Regions from separate parts of the Shewanella sp. DW31 genome, predicted to be linked through region 2. Evidence: predicted binding sites of a transcription regulator. Region 2 holds the regulator's gene; the other holds the start of a gene.
What was found. Region 2 encodes MetJ, which represses methionine synthesis genes. Its sites were predicted from a motif close to TAGACGTCTAGACGTCTA; they were not measured.
Positions count from the first base shown of each region.

Region 1: a site for MetJ is predicted at 2,296-2,313, ahead of metE (5-methyltetrahydropteroyltriglutamate--homocysteine S-methyltransferase). Genes of this name have one in related genera too.

Region 1 is NZ_JADWMP020000001.1:242,954-247,385, forward strand. It holds gene metE (5-methyltetrahydropteroyltriglutamate--homocysteine S-methyltransferase) at 1-2,185, opposite strand, end outside; gene GWI56_RS01000 (LysR family transcriptional regulator) at 2,386-3,291, shown strand; gene GWI56_RS01005 (HDOD domain-containing protein) at 3,370-4,098, opposite strand; gene GWI56_RS01010 (TonB-dependent receptor) at 4,378-4,432, opposite strand, start outside.
Region 2 is NZ_JADWMP020000019.1:6,663-11,094, reverse strand. It holds gene GWI56_RS15475 (bifunctional aspartate kinase/homoserine dehydrogenase II) at 1-660, opposite strand, end outside; gene metB (cystathionine gamma-synthase) at 672-1,835, opposite strand; gene metJ (met regulon transcriptional regulator MetJ) at 2,047-2,361, shown strand; gene GWI56_RS15460 (sulfite exporter TauE/SafE family protein) at 2,496-3,239, shown strand; gene nrfD (NrfD/PsrC family molybdoenzyme membrane anchor subunit) at 3,346-4,293, opposite strand; gene GWI56_RS15450 (4Fe-4S dicluster domain-containing protein) at 4,296-4,432, opposite strand, start outside.

The DNA of each region.
Region 1 (4,432 bases), on a different contig from region 2:
GGCCACAATCTGGGTTGACCCACAGCTGACGTACGGGCACTTTTTGCGCCGCTTTCTCGATTAAGTGCACCATGGCCTCCACACTTGGGGTGTTTGGCGAATGAATGTCATACACACCGGGGCCAATTTCATTTGGATATTCAAAATCTTCGAAGGCATTGAGTAACTCCATCCGTGAACGCGAAGTCTCGATAGTGATCACATCGGCATCCATGGCGGCAATCGCAGCAATCGTGTCGTTAAACTCGCTGTAACACATGTGGGTGTGGATTTGAGTCTCATCAGTCACGCCAGCAGCGCTGAGTTTAAAGGCATTAACCGCCCAATCTAAATAGGTTTGCCACTCACTTTGTTTTAATGGCAGACCTTCACGGAAGGCGGGCTCATCGATTTGTATAATGCCAATACCGGCATTTTGTAAGTCCACCACTTCATCACGAATCGCCAGCGCCAGCTGAGTCGCAATCACATCGCGGCCGATATCTTCACGGGCGAATGACCAATGCAGAATCGTCACAGGGCCAGTCAGCATGCCTTTTACAGGCTTGTCGGTGAGACTTTGGGCAAACTCGGCCCAATCAACCGTCATCGCCTTTGGACGACTAACATCACCATAGATCAACGGTGGCTTAACACAGCGTGAACCATAACTTTGCACCCAACCATTTTTGGTAAAGCCAACGCCCGCAAGCTGCTCACCAAAGTATTCCACCATATCGTTGCGCTCGGCCTCACCATGAACCAGTACATCGATACCGAGTTTAAGCTGGCGGTCGATAGTATCGCGGGTGACTTGCTGCAATTGCTCTGTATATTGTGCATCACTCAGATCGCCCTTGCGCCAACGACTGCGTAGTCCACGGATTGCTGGTGTTTGTGGGAAGGAGCCAATGGTGGTGGTCGGCAACAGAGGTAAACGGTATTTCTGCTGCTGCACTGCTTGGCGTACGGTGAAATCACTGACGCGCTCATAATCGGCAGATGTCAACGCGGCAACGCGGGCAATCACTTGACTGTCGGCAGCCTGCGCTTTCGCCTCACGGCGTGCCAAACAGGTTTGCACAATCTCTTTTACCGCGGCCGATTCAGGTGCCAGTAGCAATTGGCGCACATTGGCCAGTTCGAGTAATTTTTGCTTCGCAAACGCGAGTTGTTGACGCAGCGCAGGCTCAAGTGTGGCTTCCACCTCTAAATCCACAGGGCTGTGCAGGAGTGAGCAAGAAGTACCGATCCACAAGCGATCTCCGAGATCACGGGCAACCGCGCCTATGCGTTCGGCAATTAAATCCGCCTCTGCCGCCCACACGTTGCGGCCATTGACCACACCCACCGACAAAATTTGATCTTGACCAAGCGCATTGGCAAAGACTGCCAATTGATCCGGCGCTGTGACTAAATCGACATGCAAACCCGCGACCGGCAAGGCCGATACCAGCGCTTGATGGTGTGCGATACCGCCGTAATAACTGGTAAGAAGGATCTTCACCTTCGTAATGCTGAGGGCTTGATACGCCTCAGTGATCGCCGCTTGCCATTCGCCATCCAATTCCAATGCGAGAATGGGCTCATCGAGCTGTACCCATTGCACTCCCTGAGCAGCAAAACGCGCCAAAATGTCAGCATAAGCAGTTAATAAATTGGGTAATAAGCTTAACTTATCAAACTCTTGGCCCACAGTTTTAGCTAGGTACAAGTAGCTAACAGGACCGAGTAGCACAGGTTTGGCTTTATAGCCTAGTGCTTGCGCTTCGCTGACTTCATCAAAAAACTGCTCATAGGCAATCGAAAACTCTTGGTTTTGGCTGAGCTCAGGTACCAGATAGTGATAGTTAGTATTGAAATACTTGGTCATTTCAGAGGCTGGCGCATCTTGGCCCGTTGGCGCTCTGCCGCGGGCAACACGGAATAAAGTATCGAGATCGATTGCCCCTTCACCACGATGACGATCAGGAATGGCATTTAAAGTCGCGCTTAAGGTCAGCACTTGATCATAAAAGGCAAAATCACCTACGGGAACTTGCTCAATGCCAGCAGCAGCTTGCCACTGCCAATGGGTGCGGCGAAGTTCACTCGCCACTTCACGTAATTCCGCCTGAGTGCTCTCACCACGCCAGTATTTTTCTAAGGCAAATTTCAATTCACGACGACGCCCAATACGGGGAAACCCAAGACTATTTAATTGCATACTCTATCTTCCTTTATTTGAGATAAGCCACATTCGGCACTTGCACCCACCAGATTGTTTTCTCTTAGCACTTTTCAGCACTTCAGCCTTGATAAATAACAATGGGCGTCTGGACGTCTAGAAGTTTATTGTGTTAGTCTCTATTCCAGCAACCGAATTGATTTCAAGCACAACATGAGCGAAATTCACTTGGAGTGAACATGATCGAACTAAGACACCTGCGAACCTTAATGGCCCTGAAAGAAAGCGGCAGTTTGGCGGGCGCAGCCAAAAAACGTTTTGTCACTCAATCCGCCCTCTCCCACCAGATTAAGGAGTTGGAGCAAAGGATTAACTCGCCCATTTTTGTGCGTAAGAGTAAGCCACTGTCATTCACCCAAGAAGGTGCACGCCTGCTGCATCTGGCCGAAGAGATTTTGCCTAAGGTGTTAGAAACCGAGACAGATTTGAAGAATGGGCTGGAAACCGAAACTAATCAGTTGCGTGTCGGCATTGAGTGTCATAGCTGTTTTCGCTGGTTAATGCCTGTAATGGAGCAATTTAGGCAAGATCATCCAACTGCCGAGTTAGACTTGTCGAGCCGCCACTTGTTCGACTCGCTCAATGCCTTAGAAATGGGTGAACTGGATATTGTATTAACCTCAGATCCTGTGCCTGGGCATTCACTCGCCTACCAGCATTTATTTGATTTTGAAGTGAAGTTAGTGGTTGCAAAAGATCATCCTCTAGCAAAAGAAGCCTATGTCACCCCTAAGCAATTAGCACACTTGCCTATTATCAGTTATCCAGTGCCATTGACGCGTTTAGACATTTATCGCCACTTTTTAGAACCTGCGGGCATAGAGGCGGGCGAGCAAAAAACCTGTGATTTAACCATGATGTTATTGCAACGCATCGCCTGTAAAGACGGCATAGCCGCACTGCCAAGTTGGTCGATTAATGAAGGACATGGACTGAGTCTCGCTACGGTGAAACTCGGCCAAGAAGGTCTAAAACGACCGCTATTTGGTGCCTATCGCCGCCACAGTGCTAACTCTGCATTGATCCAAAATTGGTTACAACTGGTGGCGAGGGAAGGTTTATCCCGCCAGCAGAAGACGAATTAATGCGGGTGACATAGAGTAAAAAGCCTGCGAATGCAGGCTTTTTATTGAGTCAAATGACTATTTCATAGCATCGACAAATTACAGCGGATTCATCAACAATCCACGCATAGACAAGACACGGCGCAGTATCAACCCTGATGAATTAGGATTACGGGTCTGACGCAAATTATGGGCGATCATAAATTCTTGACGCAGATCCTGATCGAGATCTAACGCCTCGAACGCTTCGATGGTTAAGGTCTGTTGTTGATTATCAATCAATGACTTAATCACACTTAAAGGAAATGACTGTTCGGCATTAGCATTTAAATAGGCAAATGCGGTCAGTGCGATAATTTGGCCGAACACACTGAATAGAGCTAAGGTTTGTACTTCGTCAGCATCAACCTCCACACCTTCCATATCCGCTAAGCTATCTACCGCATCCGTTGCAATATCTTCAGTCAGCTTCCAATAACCTTGGACCAACTTTTTATAGGGCTGTGGCAGTTCATCGAGGCGTTCTTTTAAATAGAACGTAAAGGCGTAGCGATAGATATTAACTTGACCTAAGCGGATCAAAGCTTCTTTCAACGAGCGAGTTTTGTGATTTTCCACTACAGCAGCCTGTGCGGAATTACTGCGCATAAGCATGTGCGCTGCCAATGCGGGATCGCTCGAGATAATGTCAATCACATTACGAATGTCGCCTTCAGCAAGGATCGCTTTTTTGAGTGGAATTAGAATCCCTCGGCGGCCAATCACTTGCTCTTCGTTCGCTATGATAGCTCTAACTTGAGTAAAAACCTGTTGCTCAAGATCAGTCATAAGACACTTTACACCTGTTTATTAACAATAAGATGATTCGGTTACAGCTCACATCATACCTAAAATACTAAGAATTTCAGCCATAAACAGCAGAGTAAAATATAAATTACTCCTATTTAGTAATGACTGCCCGCTAACACTATAGATAACGACAATTAAACCACTCTACTAAAACGATATTCAAGACTATACCTATTTTAAGATTTATTCTTTGAACTCAGCGTAAAAAATAAAAAGCCAGACTGAGTCTGGCTTTGTTATTAAATAGCTCATTAATATTTAGAAGCGGTAGCCCACAGTGAAACGAATATCACGGCCTCGACCAGAATAGTAA
Region 2 (4,432 bases):
AATGGTCACGCGCTCGATATCGGCGAGACTAGCAATCAGGCTGGCACTAAAATCTGAACCATTACGACCAAGTAACAAGGTATCGCCACGCTCGTTAGCACAGATAAAACCTGTGATCACTAAGCGTTCATTTGGATGCGCGGCTAATAGGGCTTGTACTTTAGCGCGGGATTCTTGTACCCGAATTTGCGGCACAGCGGCTTCATCGGCCACTAAAATTGAACAGGCATCCACATGGCTTGCCGCCACGCCAGATTCGCGCAGTAGCGCCGCCATTAAACGTGCCGACCAACGTTCGCCAAAGCTCACCACATGATTGATTTGGTATTCGTTGCGCTCGTCTAAGGACAACAAGCTGATGAGTTGCGCTTTATCAGTGGCCAAACGCTCACGCAGATCTCGGGCTTGTTCATTCGACAACAACTGCTCAATCAACCCCTGTTGGTAACTGATCAGCACTTGTAATTCTTCTTGCCATAGCTGACCCGCATCACGCAGCGCTAATAATTTATACAGGAAATTCGTGCTTTTACCCGCCGCAGAGACCACCACGAGATCATCACTATGACCGTGGGTTAACAGGATATGGGCAACTCGACGATAACAATCGGCATCCGCTAAACTGGAGCCACCAAATTTATGTAAGTGACAACGTGCCATCTATTATTCCTCTACTGACAAGCCGCAACGGCGGCTAATCCTGCTTGAATATCTGCAACTAAATCGGCGGCATCTTCAATACCCACCGATAGACGCAATAGGGTGTCCTTAATACCAGCCTCGAAGCGCGCCTGCGGCTCCATGGCTCTGTGGGTCATAGTGGCGGGCACTGCCACTAAACTTTCGACGCCACCTAAACTTTCCGCCACGCTAAATAAGCTGAGTGCACCTAAAAAGGCCACCACTTCGGCCTCGCCGCCTTTGAGCTCAAAGCTCAGCATAGCGCCAAAGCCCTGTTGTTGCTTGGCCGCAATGGCGTGACCTGGATGATCCGCAAGCCCTGGGTAATAGACTTTGCTCACCACAGGGCTTTGCGTTAATACCTCAATAATACGCTGGGCATTGGCTTGATGCTCGCGAATACGCACCGCTAAGGTACGTAGGCCGCGCAGGGTCAGATAACTGTCAAAGGCTGACCCCGTTAAGCCTAGAGTGTTCGACCACCAATGTAAGCTTTCGCCGATTTGCGCGTCTTTGGCGACCACAGCGCCGCCGACCACATCGCTGTGACCATTGATATATTTAGTGGTGGAGTGGATAACGATATCCGCGCCTAACAATAGGGGTTGTTGCAATATCGGCGATAAAAAGGTGTTATCGACCACCACCAGCGCGCCGACCTCATGGCTCGCCTTAGCAATGGCTTCGATATCTACCACACGCAATAACGGGTTCGATGGGGTTTCGAGCCACACCATCTTAGGATTCTGCGCAATGGCGGCGGCTAACGCTTGGCTGTCGGTTTGGTCGACCACAATGAGCTTAAACTGGCCTTTCTTCGCCAAGTTGGTAAATAAACGGTAGGAACCGCCATAGCAATCATGGGGTACAACTAATAAGTCATCGGGGCCGAGCAAAGTGGTCACTAAGGTGATGGCCGCCATGCCAGTGCACGTCACTATGCCAGTGGCGCCCTTTTCTAATTGCGCTAATGCTTCGCCTAAAATGCAGCGCGTTGGGTTGCCTGAACGACTGTAATCGAATTCGCGGGGATTTTTATGACCATCGAAAGCGTAATTAGTCGACAAATAAATCGGTGGCACAACTGCACCATATTGAGTATCGCTTTCGATACCCTGACGCACTGCCAGTGTGGCTAATTGACGCTCTGCCATGGGGGACTCCTAAATTCGGTAGACTGATAGAGATGTCTGGACGTCTAAATGTACCTAAGCCCAACGCCATCGTCAATAGGCGTGAAGACGTTTAGACGTCTGAACATAAAGAAATCTGTTTGCAATCACAAAGAAATAGTAGCAATAATTTGACTGTTCTTTGTAAGGGTTTAAAATCTGCCCCGAATTTAGCGTTATAACAGGTGAGTCAATGACTGAATGGAATGGGGAATACATCAGCCCCTATGCTGAACATGGCAAGAAGAATGAACAAGTAAAAAAAATTACTGTGTCTATTCCGCTCAAAGTGCTTAAGGTCCTCACGGACGAACGTACTCGTCGTCAGGTCAATAATTTGCGTCACGCCACCAACAGCGAGCTGTTGTGTGAGGCATTTTTGCACGCCTACACTGGCCAGCCATTGCCCAACGATGAAGATCTGTCAAAAGATAACCCAGACAGCATTCCCGCCGAAGCCAAGTTGTTGATGGATCAAATGGGAATCGAGTGGGAAGACATGGAATAGCGACTCATCGCTTTCAAAGTCATATCACAGTGCTCATCAATAGGGATCGTTAACGATCCCTTTTTGTTTATACCCAAGCGACTTCAAACTTTAAATTTCACCATCTTGAGTTGGTTTGGGATATAGGAAATCCTATGTTTTCTATGATAGATCCACAGACACTCGCCTTAGCCTCGCTGGTCGTGTTTCTGGGCGCCTTAACCCAAAGTCTTATTGGGTTTGGGCTTGCGGTTGTCGCCAGTCCTTTGCTGTATATCGTCGATCCACAACTTGTACCTGCGCCTGTTATTGCTATGGGTTTCTCCATCGCCCTGCTGACCTTAGTGCGTGAACGCGGTCACTTAGAATTCAATGGCTTGCAATATGCGCTCCTAGGTCGCGTGCCCGGTGGTTTTATCGGCGCGAGCCTGTTGCTGTTTGCGCCTCAACCCATACTGGGTTTATCCATCGCCGCCATTGTGACTGTCGCAGTGATCCTCAGCCTGTATAAATTCAGCCTGCCAGTGAATAAGAAAACCCTCTTCGGTGCGGGCGTGGTTTCAGGGATCTTCGGCAATATCGCCGCGATTGGTGGCCCGCCGATGGCGATTTTGTTGGCAGGCAAAGATGCCTCGCAGTTTCGCGCAGCGCTGTCGGCCTTCTTCATTTTTAGCTCCATGATTGCACTGATCATTTTAGCGATCACTGGCTTATTAGAATTAAAACATCTGTGGCTGTCGTTGATGCTGCTCCCCTCAGTGATTTTAGGTTACTTAGTCGCAGGACGATTAGTGGGCCGTGTCGATAAAGAGAAGACAAAGATGGCAACGTTAGTCCTGTGCAGTATCAGCGCCTTAGTGCTAACGGTGAAGTCAGTTATCGAACTCTTACCCCAATAAGCGTCCCGCTTGTACTGGCAAACCTTCTCAAAATTCAAACAATAAAAAAGCACTGACATTGCCAGTGCTTTTTCTTTATCTATCAATATGTAAAGCCAGCTTACATTCAGCTTAAATAGCTTTGCCCTGCGTACACAATAAAGTGTCTTAAGGCGAGTACGCCCGTTAAGCTCGCACAAGCCACCATGATCATTGCGCCCTTAGTGTGGCGAGTCGCGGCTGGTAGCAGCATAAACAGCAATGGAATACCAAAGCCGATACCGACAACGCCTATCCAGAACACGCTTGCCCATAGCCCAGAGGTTAACGACGCTAAGGCCGCAGCAGCCGCGCCGCCCTTGAAGTACAAGGCGCAGAACAACATGAACAGGAACAAGATTTCAATTGCCATCACAGGCAACTCTAACCCGTGCATCTTGACTAAGGTTTTATCGTGGCTGTCAGTCTTAAACAGCAAGAGTGCCAGTACCGCGTTTGCCGCAGCGCCCGCCGATAAACCCGACACTAAAAACAGCGCAGGCAGTACCGCAGTGTTGAGCATAGGATAGGCATTCATCGCCGAAATTAAGAAGCCAGTGTAAGCCCCTACGCCAATGGCGAGGACAAACAACAATACTTCAATCAGCTTTCGAAATGGCATAAGTAACTTAGCGATAGGTGTTAGGAAACCCAAACCCCATTTTGGTAAGTCATCCCGCAGCACAATAATGGCGTACGCAAAAGCTAAGGGAGAATACGCCAGCAGCGCCAGCACCCCGATTGCCATCACAGACTGGAAGTTATAGTGAATTAAGATCAACCAAAAGTGGAATGGTTTGGTTAAATCAAACACTAGACAAGCTAGACCTAAGCTAATTGCCACAGGCCCAATAATGGCTGCCGCCTTAAGAATGCTGCTTTCAGCTCCCGCGCTGAGTTCCTTATTCGCCCAGCGCAAACCAATGCCAATCAGTAAACTGCCCGCGGATAACCCCGCCATAAACAGGTAAACGGCGATGACCCAGTGCCAAGTGACAGGATCATATTGCGCCATGTCGCCCCAAGTATTGTTCATAATCAAATCCCCCCTCTTTTGGTAGGAACGCGATATACCCTAGGTTTAGTGCCCAAATGGGTTTTATCTTGGTAAGTGATTTTAGTGTTGAGCATGATGGCCACTTCACTGCTTGGATCATTGGCATCACCAAACACTA